Linked DNA regions of Halalkalicoccus sp. CG83. The protein of the gene in region 1 binds, or shares a complex with, the protein of each later gene. Links are inferred from orthologs where the notes say so. Each region holds a gene or a part of one and is shown in the gene's direction. Other genes may lie near its edges. The genes, in order: V0Z78_RS03025, V0Z78_RS14245 and V0Z78_RS13215.

Region 1 (3,009 bases):
GACGATCCGAATGGAGCCCGAACGATCGATCGGTCGTCGCCGATTCGTCTCGCGCGCCGGTGTGCTCTGTCTCCTCGCGCTCGCGGGCTGTACGGACGACGGCGAGGACGGCGGTGACGAGAACGCCGACACCGAGGTCACCGCGACGGAGGACGGCAACGGGGAGAACGGAACGGAGGAGGGGATCGAGGCGGGTGACGAGAACGAGACGGAGGCCGTAGAGGAGGAGCCGCCGGTCCCGGAGATCGAGGGGGCGAACGTCTTCGTCGAGGTCGTCGACGAGGAGGGGGTCCCGGTCCCCGGCGCGACGGTCACCGTCACCGGCGGCACGTACGACGGGGCGACGTTCGAGACCGACGCCGGCGGCGGCGTGATCCTGCAGGACGTCGAGCCGGGCGAGTACGTGATCGCCGCGACGACCGACGCGGGCGAGGACGAGCGGGCGGTCTCGATCGAGGAGGAGGAGGACGCGCACGTCACCCTGACGGTTCCGACCCCGAGAGCGGCGGACAACGAGAGCGACGGGGGGAACGAAACCGAGGACGACGCCTGACTCGTCGACCGAACTGCCCGTCGATCCGAGCGGGACCTGCGGCCGGTTCGGCTCTCGAGGGAGCCTCGACGGGCCGGCCGAGGGACGCGACGGTCGTCCCCGCGGTGAGGGATTTAATGACACGATCGGGACGTTCGTCCGCCGGAGGCAGGTGAGAACAGTAGGTTTATCAAGCGTTCGAGGCAAGGGTGAGCAAATTACTCCATGGAGGCAACCTTGACGACACAAACGCAACAACCGGAGGTGAACATCGGACTCGTCGGCCACGTCGACCACGGGAAGACGACGCTCGTGCAGGCGCTTTCCGGGTCGTGGACCGACCAGCACTCGGAGGAGATGAAGCGCGGTATCTCGATCCGGCTGGGATACGCCGACGCGACGCTCCGGCGCTGTCCGGGCGTCGAGGAGCCCGGGTGTTACACCATCGAGGAGACCTGCCCCGACGGCAGCGAGAGCGAGGTCCTTCGGACGGTGTCGTTCGTCGACGCGCCGGGCCACGAGACGCTGATGGCGACGATGCTCTCGGGCGCGTCGATCATGGACGGCGCCGTGCTGGTGGTGAGCGCCACCGAGGACGTCCCCCAGCCCCAGACCGAGGAACACCTGATGGCGCTCGACATCATCGGAATCGAGAACATCGTCATCGCCCAGAACAAGGTCGACCTCGTCGACCGCGAACGCGCAGAGCAGAACCACCAGCAGATCCAGGAGTTCGTCTCGGGAACGGTCGCGGAGGACGCCCCGATCGTCCCGATCAGTGCCCAGCAGGAGGTCAACATCGACCTGCTGATCAACGCGCTCGAGGAGGAGATCCCCACGCCCGAGCGCAACCCCGGCGCCGACACCCGGATGCACGTCGCGCGGAGCTTCGACATCAACCGTCCGGGAACGACCTGGCAGGACCTCACCGGCGGCGTGATCGGCGGCAGCCTCGTCTCCGGCCGCCTGACGGTCGAGGACGAACTCGAGATCCGCCCCGGCCGCGAGGTCGAGGAGGGCGGCCAGTCGGAGTGGCAGTCGATCCACACCGACGTCCGGTCGGTGCAGGCCGGCGGCACCCAGGTCGACGAGGCCACCCCCGGCGGCCTGCTCGGCGTCGGCACCGGCCTCGATCCGAGCCTGACGAAGGGCGACGCGCTCGCGGGCCAGATCGCGGGCACGCCCGGCACGCTCCCGCCCACCTGGGAGTCGTTCACCATGGACGTCGACCTCCTCGAGCGCATCGTCGGCGCCGAGGAGGGCGAGACCGTCGAGGAGATCAGCACGGGCGAGCCGCTGATGATGACGATCGGCACCGCCACGACCGTCGGCGCGGTCACGAGCGCCCGCGAGGGCGAGTGTGAGGTCAGCCTCAAGCGACCCGTCTGTGCGCCGGACGGCGCGAAGATCGCGATCAACCGCCGGGTCGGGACGCGCTGGCGGCTCATCGGCATCGGGACGCTGAAGGAGTAGATGGGCGCGGTCTGTATGGACACCAACGCGCTGATGATGCCGATCGAATCCGGCGTGCGCGTGTTCGAGGAGCTCGAACGCCTCGTCCCCGAGGCCGAGCCGGTCGCACCCGAGGCGGTGGTCCGCGAACTTCGCGGACTGGCCGGGGGCGCCGGCGAGGAGGCGGTCGCCGCGAGCGTCGGACTCGACCTCGTACGCGAACACTGTCGGATCGTCGAGAGCCGGGAATCACACGCTGACGACGCCATCGTCTCGCTCGCCGCCGCGGGCGAGTTCGCGTACGTCGTCACGAACGACGGCCCGCTGCGCGGGCGCCTGCTCGACGCCGGCGTTCCAGTAATTGGTTTAAGGGGCCGGAACAAACTCGAAGTCACTCAACCATAACATGTACAAACGGGTTACACTCAAGGACACGGTCGAGGTGCCGCCGGAGAAGCTGGCGGACGTCTCGACCGACATGGTCCGCAAGCTGCTTCAGGACAAGCTCGAGGGTCGTATGGACGCGGGCGTCGGGTCGGTCGTCTCGGTCGTCGACGTTCGGGACATCGGGACGGGTGCCGTCCTCCCCAACCGACCCGGCGTCTACTACGAGGCGGAGTTCGACGCCGTCACGTTCGACCCCGAGATGCAGGAGGTGATCGACGGAACGGTCGTAGAAGTCGTCGAGTTCGGCGCGTTCATCGGGATCGGCCCCGTCGACGGGCTGTTGCACGTCTCGCAGATCTCCGACGAGTATCTCTCCTACGACGCCGAGAACCAGCAGCTCGCCTCGACGGAATCGAACCGAACGCTGGGCGTCGACGACGCCGTGCGCGCCCGGATCGTCACCAAGAGCATCGACGAGCGAAACCCTCGGGACTCGAAGATCGGGCTTACGGCCAAACAACCCGGCCTCGGCAAGCACGGCTGGCTCGAGGAGGAACGCGAGAGACGCCAGCAGGCGGCGGGTGACGACTAGATGGCGCGGACCCGACTCGTCTGTCGTGACTGCCATCGGGTGCTCG
Region 2 (2,882 bases), on another replicon or contig:
CACACCGCTGATCACTCCTCGCCTTCCTCGCCTTCCTCGCCTTCTTCGCCGTTCTCGTCGTCGTCCTCGCTCTCGTTCTCCTCATCGTCCTCCGAGTTCCCGTTCTCCTCGTCGTCCTCGAACTCCTCGAGGCTTCCGCGGAGCTCGGGGACGGTGCTCGCGAGGTCGCCCACGCTGTCGCGGGCGTCCTCGATCTCACCGATGAGCTCCTCGAGTTCGTCGAGTTCCGCCTGGAGCGACTCGGGGTCCTCGAAGGCGTCGGCGCGCTCGCCGACCATGAACCACTTCTTCGCGTCGCGAAGGCGGGCCGTCGCGTCGCCGGTGTCGAGCGTCGACTTGAGACCGTTGAGCACGCCGAGGACGTTATCGGCGTCCGTTTCCCAGATCTCGTCGGCCCCGGGAAGCTCGGCGCGGGCGGCGTCGAGGTGGGCCTCGACGTCCGATCGGATCTCGCTCGCGGCCTCGCCCAGAAGGTCATCGTCGTCGAGCGTGGACTGGCTCATGGCGTGTGGTTCGACCCGAACCGTTTTAATAGTGACCCGAGTGCGGAGCGGAAGTGAAGCCGTTCACCTCTCGACGCTCACGACCCGCATGCGTGGGTAGCCCTCCTCGAGCTCCATCCTCGTGTGGACGTCGCATCCCTCGTACTCCACGGTGATCTCGACGTCCATCAGCGGCCCGTGGAGCTCGGTGTAACCGATCACGGGATCGATCGCCTCGGCCAACCGGTCCTCGCGGATCTCGACGTCGACGTCGGTACAGTGGGGCTGGTTCTCGATCGCCTCCTCCATCGCGCGTTCGAGCCCCGGCGCGCTCTCGTGGTCGACGGGCGTGCCGGTGAACTGGTGGTAGAGCGTGCCGAACTTGATGCCGGCCTCGAAACAGGCGACCTCGCTCTCGGTAGGCATACGCGGGGCGAGGGCGGATCGGAGGAAGGTCCTTTCGGTGGGACGAGGAATCACGAAGCCCCTATAGGCTCTCGGCCCCTCCCTCCGATATGGACTATAGCTCAAGCCTCGATAGAGCGATGGACGAGGTGCCGGACATCCAGGGAAGCAGCGAACGGCTCTCGATCCCCGACCCGCAGGCCCAGAAGGACGGTGCCTTCACCCGGCTGACCAACCTGGGGGAGATCGCGGACACGCTCAACCGCGAGGCCGAACACCTCCATCGGTTCATCCAGCGCGAACTCGGTACCAGCGGGAAGTTCGACGACGGCCGTGGCCGGTACAACGGCAACTTCGGGAGCGAGGAGTTCGACGCTGCCGTCTCCAGCTACGTCGAGGAGTACGTCCGCTGTTCGGAGTGTGGACTGCCCGACACCCGACTCGTCCGTGAGGACCGCACCCCGATGCTCCGGTGTGACGCCTGCGGGGCGTTCCGCCCCGTCACGAAGCGCCGCCAGACCTCCCAGACCCAGCAGCGCGACGCCGTCGAGGAGGGCCAGACCTACGAGGTGAAGATCACGGGCACCGGACGCAAAGGCGACGGCGTGGCCGAGCGCGGCGAGTACACCATCTTCGTCCCCGGGGCGGAGGAGGGCGACGTCGTCACGATCTACATCGAGAACGTCAGCGGCAACCTCGCCTTCTCGCGGATCACGCAGTAATCGTCGTAACGGAAATCGCACGTTTCTTAGGCGCCGACGTCGACCCTCCGCGTGAATGGACGCTCCCGTCTTGCTGACCGGCTCCGAGGGACGCGTCGGTCGCGCCATCCTCGAGCACCTCGACGACGCCTACGACTGGCGACTGCTCGACCGCGAACCGCCGTCGGGCGAGCGACTAGGCGAGTCCATCGTCGCCGACATCACGGACCGGGAGCAGATCGCCCAAGCGGTCGAGGGCGTCGACGCGATCATCCACCTCGCGGGCGATCCCCGACCCGAGGCCCCCTGGCAGAGCGTCCTCCGGAACAACATCGACGGCACCCATACCGTCCTCGAGGAGGCCGTCGAGGCGGGCGTCGAGAAGTTCGTCTTCGCCTCCTCGAACCACGCGGTTGGCTCCTACGAGACCAACGATCGGACCCCGGACATCTACCGGCCCGAGGACGACTTCCGGCTCGACGGCACGGAGCCCCCGCGGCCGGGCAACCGCTACGGCGTCTCGAAGGCGACCGGCGAGCTGCTCGGACGGTACTTCCACGACGAACACGGCATCAGCGTCGTCTGCGTACGGATCGGCAACCTCACCAAGGACCGCCCGCCTCGAGACTACGAGCGCGGCCAGGCGATGTGGCTCTCGCATCGAGACTGTGCGCACCTGTTCGATCGCTGTCTGCAGGCCGACTACGGCTACGAGATCGTCTACGGCATCTCGAACAACGACCGCCGGTACTACTCGCTCGAACGCGCCCGCGAGGTGCTCGACTACGATCCGCAGGACAACTCCGCTGAGTTCGACGAGTGATCGGTCACTCGATCTCGGTGATCTCGAGCTGACCCGAGGGGTCCCCGACGCGCGCCTCGATCGAGGCCTGCTCCGTTCCGTCGGCCGACCGCGCCTCGATCCGGACCGGCCGGCTCTTGCGCCCCAGGTCGGCGATGAGCTCGTCGTCGGTGGTGCTTCGGATGCGCCCCTCGATCTCGTTTTTGTGGATCGAGACGGTGATCTGGTCGAACTCCGGCTGTTCGTCGGTCTCGTCTCTGACCTCGCCGAACTCGACGTGGACCTCGATCTCGTCGCCGTCCTCGGTACTGAAGCGCATGGAGGATCGTTGGTCTCCCATCCCTATCGGTGTGGCGCCGTCACTCGCCGGGATCGAACAGTCCTTCGACGTCGCGCTCGCGGCTGCGCCGTCGAGCGACGCGCTCCTCGAGTCGTCTCGTGACGAGTCCGCGGTGGCGTTCCTCACGAACGAGATCGAAGACGAGCGCGAGG
Region 3 (3,100 bases), 2.0 Mb from region 1 along the record:
TGGTGAACAGCTGGTTGTACGTCTCGATGCCGAACACCTCCGCCTGCGGGGTGAGGAGTTCCGTCCGGGCCATCATCGCGTCCATCCCGCCCCAGAGGAACATGAACACGCCGAAGGTGAGATAGAGGATCCCGATGTCGCGGTGGTCGACCGTCGTGAACCACCGGATCAGGCCGGTCGGCTTCGACGTGACGAACCCGTAGCCGGTCGCGACGCCGCCGTCGGGGGAGACCTCAGAGGAGGACGACGCATTGCTCCGTTCGCCACCGTCGGTCATCACGGCCCCGACCCGTCGATCCAGGGAGCGGGCGATTCCAACGCAGAGCGTGAGGAGGAGCGCGCCGATGAGCGCCCCACCGAGGATGTCGATGTACATGCTGTGTCTGTAGCTTCGGCTCCGATAGTCCGCTACCGTCGGTTTCGGCGGGGAGAACCGTCGTCACGTCCGTCGGTTCCGAGCCCCTCCCAACGGTAGCAGTTCACGTCGTCCACTCAGGCCAGTACCCTAATCAACCTTTGCAGGGAGGACCGATACGACGGCCGGCAACCAAACGGGTTTTACCTTCGGCCTGCCAACCGGCGGGCAAGGCCATGCAGATCCCACGACGCTTCAACACGTACTGTCCGTACTGCAACGAACATCACCAGCACGAGCTCGAAAAGGTCCGCACCGGCCGCCAGACCGGAATGAAGTGGATCGACCGACAGCGAAAGCGCCAGACCGGCATCGGCAACGACGGGAAGTTCTCGAAGGTGCCGAGCGGCGGGAAGCCGACCCGGAAGACCGACTTCAAGTACCGCTGTGGCGAGTGCGGCAAGGCCCACCTGCGCAAGGGATGGCGCGCCGGCCGCGTGGAGTTCCAGGAGTAACCATGGCGGGGAGCTTTCACCGCGTCGCGTGTCCGGACTGCGAGAACGAACAGATCGTCTTCGGACGGGCCTCCACCGAGGTCGCCTGTGCCGTCTGTGGTCACACGCTCGTACGCCCCACCGGCGGAAAGGCCGATATCGAGGGCGAAGTGCTCGAGACCGTCGAGCACCGCTCGGCGGACCGGGACGAGCCCGGTGAGACCGCCGAGGTCCGATGAAGTACAGCGGCTGGCCCAACCCCGGCGAACTCGTCGTCGGCAAGGTCGATGAGATCGAGGACTTCGGCGTGTTCGTCGACCTCGAGGAGTACGAGGACAAGCGCGGCCTGATCCACATCAGCGAGGTCGCCTCGGGCTGGATCAAGAACGTCCGCGATCACGTCCGCGAGGGCCAGACGGTCGTCTGTAAGGTGCTCGAGGTCGACCGGGACTCCCAGCAGATCGACCTCACGCTGAAGGACGTCAACGAACACCAGCACAAGGAGACGATCCAGCGCTGGAAGAACGAACAGAAGGCCGACAACTGGATGTCGCTCGCCTTCGGCGAGGACGTCGACGAGGAGACCTACGGCGCCGTCGCGAACGAGCTCATCGACGTCCACGGCAGCCTCTACGAGGGGTTCGAACAGGCCGCGATCCACGGCCCCTCCGCGCTCTCGGAGACCGATCTCTCCGACGAGGAGGCCGAGGCGATCGTCGAGACCGCCCGCGAGAACGTCTCGGTGCCGTACGTGACGGTGACGGGCTACGTCGATCTGGTCTGTTCCACCGACGAGGGCGTCGACGCGGTCAAGGAGGCGCTACGGGCGGCGGAGGGCAACGGCGAGGTGAGCGACGAGATCGACCTCGAGGTCACCTACGTCGGCGCGCCCGAGTACCGCATCCGGGTGCAGGCGCCCAACTACAAGACCGCCGAGAGCGAGCTCGAGAAGAGCGCCCAGCGCGCGAGCGAGGCGATCGCCGCGCTCGGCGGGAGCGGGAGCTTCCACCGCGAGCGAAAGACCGACGACGAGTAGCGCGATGAAGTCCGACATCCGGATCTGTTTGGCGTGGCGTGCGCGCCACGACCGCCCGGTGTACACCCTCTCTCCGAGCTGTCCAGACTGCGGCGCGAAAGCGGTGAACAGCGCGCCGGCGCCGTTCAACCCCGAGGACCCCTACGGCGAGTACCGACGCGCTCTTAAGCGCCGGAGCCGCGAGTGAGGGCATGGACGACGTAGAGGTCGAGGTACTCGCCGAGCCCGAACTCGACGAGCCGGTGCTGATCGAGGGGCTCCCCGGCGTCGGGCACGTCGGCACCCTCGTCGCCGAACAGCTGATCGAGGAACGCGAGGGCGAACCGATCCGGCGGCTCTACTCCGAACACCTCCCGCCACAGGTGAGCGTCGACGAGTCCGGGCTGGCCGAACTGGTCTCCGTCGAGCTCCACCACGTCCCCACCGACGGCCGGGACCTGCTCGTGCTCACGGGCGACCAGCAGGCCGCGAGCGGCATCGGCCACTACCGTATCGCCGACGCCGTCCTCGACGCCGCCGAGGAGACCGGCGTCGAGCGCGTGTTCGCGCTCGGCGGGATCCCAACCGGCGAGCTCGTCGAGGACCACGCCGTCCTCGGGGCGGCCACCGACGAATCGCTGATCGAGACCCTCGAGGACGCGGGCGTCGAGTTCCGCGAGAACGAGCCCGAGGGCGGCATCGTCGGGATCAGCGGCCTGCTCGTGGGGCTGGGCGGCCGGCGTGGCTTCGAGGCGGCGTGTCTGATGGGAGAGACCAGCGGCTACCTCGTCGATCCCAAGAGCGCTCAGGCGGTGCTGGGCGTCCTCGAGGAGCTGCTCGGGCTCGACGTCGACCTCACCCAGCTCGAGGAGCGCGCCGACGAGATGGAGGACGTCGTCGAGCGGATGCAGGAGATCGAGAACCAGAACGTCCCGACCGACGACGACCTGCGCTACATCGGCTGACTCGGTCGGGAACCTTCTTTATCGTCGATCCCCTACGCCGGAGCGTGCAGTCGGATCCCGTGTTGGTCCTCCCCTGGTGGCTGGTCGTCGGCGTCCTCGTCGGGCTAGCCATCGGCGTCGTCATCGCCGCGGTCTTCGTGATCGGATCGCGACTCTTCCCCGACGACGAGCGGACGGACGGCGGCGTGAACGCCACGAGCCGAAAAGGCACGGAGATCCGTCACTATCTGCGGGCCATCGGCGAGGAGTTCGTCGAGGACTACGATCTGAA

Evidence for each region.
Region 2: the proteins of V0Z78_RS03025 (region 1) and V0Z78_RS14245 are in contact, whole or in part, in a crystal structure (PDB 2QMU), measured with the Saccharolobus solfataricus proteins. The link is inferred for Halalkalicoccus sp. CG83 from one-to-one orthologs. Residues at the interface, in WP_009988771.1 of Saccharolobus solfataricus: Trp33, Pro65, Glu66, Gln148, Val151, Asp152, Val154, Ser155, Lys156, Ala159, Leu160, Tyr163, Arg164, Lys167, Ile180, Ile181, Pro182, Val183, Ser184, Leu186, His187, Ile189, Asn190, Asp192, Ser193; in WP_231918336.1 of Saccharolobus solfataricus: Met1, Leu2, Arg4, Leu5, Tyr6, Lys8, Leu9, Pro10, Ile106, Lys108, Lys109, Glu110, Lys111.
Region 3: the proteins of V0Z78_RS03025 (region 1) and V0Z78_RS13215 are in contact, whole or in part, in a crystal structure (PDB 3CW2), measured with the Saccharolobus solfataricus proteins. The link is inferred for Halalkalicoccus sp. CG83 from one-to-one orthologs. Residues at the interface, in WP_009988771.1 of Saccharolobus solfataricus: Asp222, Lys225, Pro226, Gly227, Thr228, Gln229, Phe230, Asn231, Leu233, Lys234, Gly235, Leu259, Phe273, Thr274, Lys275, Tyr300, Leu301, Asp302, Pro303, Ser304, Leu305, Lys307; in WP_009989173.1 of Saccharolobus solfataricus: Val185, Arg186, Thr187, Asn188, Glu189, Pro190, Leu191, Gly192, Val193, Glu194, Ile196, Lys197, Ile200, Ser201, Leu204, Ile217, Lys218, Ile219, Tyr220, Thr221, Ile222, Gly223, Ala224, Pro225, Tyr227.

Annotation. Positions count from the first base shown.
Region 1 is NZ_JAZDDH010000001.1:584,005-587,013, forward strand. The notes cover bases 24-2,881. They hold V0Z78_RS03025 (translation initiation factor IF-2 subunit gamma), read left to right. Parts: upstream 24-757; coding sequence 758-2,005; downstream 2,006-2,881. Other genes in these bases: V0Z78_RS03020 (carboxypeptidase-like regulatory domain-containing protein), read left to right, coding at 24-553; V0Z78_RS03030 (twitching motility protein PilT), read left to right, coding at 2,006-2,389; V0Z78_RS03035 (DNA-directed RNA polymerase), read left to right, coding at 2,391-2,881. Also shown: more of V0Z78_RS03020, read left to right, coding at 11-23; more of V0Z78_RS03035, read left to right, coding at 2,882-2,963; transcription elongation factor subunit Spt4, read left to right, coding at 2,964-3,009. UniProt on the Methanocaldococcus jannaschii protein: eIF-2 functions in the early steps of protein synthesis by forming a ternary complex with GTP and initiator tRNA.
Region 2 is NZ_JAZDDH010000002.1:137,736-140,617, forward strand. Bases 73-2,803 are described here. They hold V0Z78_RS14245 (translation initiation factor IF-2 subunit beta), read left to right. Parts: upstream 73-997; coding sequence 998-1,609; downstream 1,610-2,803. Other genes in these bases: V0Z78_RS14235 (DUF5790 family protein), read right to left, coding at 73-503; V0Z78_RS14240 (dihydroneopterin aldolase family protein), read right to left, coding at 567-908; azf (NAD-dependent glucose-6-phosphate dehydrogenase Azf), read left to right, coding at 1,665-2,411; V0Z78_RS14255 (hypothetical protein), read right to left, coding at 2,416-2,709; V0Z78_RS14260 (DUF309 domain-containing protein), read right to left, coding at 2,750-2,803. Also shown: V0Z78_RS14230 (creatininase family protein), read left to right, coding at 1-11; more of V0Z78_RS14235, read right to left, coding at 12-72; more of V0Z78_RS14260, read right to left, coding at 2,804-2,882. UniProt on the Methanocaldococcus jannaschii protein: eIF-2 functions in the early steps of protein synthesis by forming a ternary complex with GTP and initiator tRNA.
Region 3 is NZ_JAZDDH010000001.1:2,536,858-2,539,957, reverse strand. The notes cover bases 36-2,984. They hold V0Z78_RS13215 (translation initiation factor IF-2 subunit alpha), read left to right. Parts: upstream 36-1,084; coding sequence 1,085-1,885; downstream 1,886-2,984. Other genes in these bases: V0Z78_RS13200 (J domain-containing protein), read left to right, coding at 2,874-2,984; V0Z78_RS13205 (proteasome assembly chaperone family protein), read left to right, coding at 2,077-2,829; V0Z78_RS13210 (RNA-protein complex protein Nop10), read left to right, coding at 1,890-2,072; V0Z78_RS13220 (30S ribosomal protein S27e), read left to right, coding at 873-1,088; V0Z78_RS13225 (50S ribosomal protein L44e), read left to right, coding at 592-870. In the rest of the region: more of V0Z78_RS13230, read right to left, coding at 1-35; more of V0Z78_RS13200, read left to right, coding at 2,985-3,100. UniProt on the Methanocaldococcus jannaschii protein: eIF-2 functions in the early steps of protein synthesis by forming a ternary complex with GTP and initiator tRNA.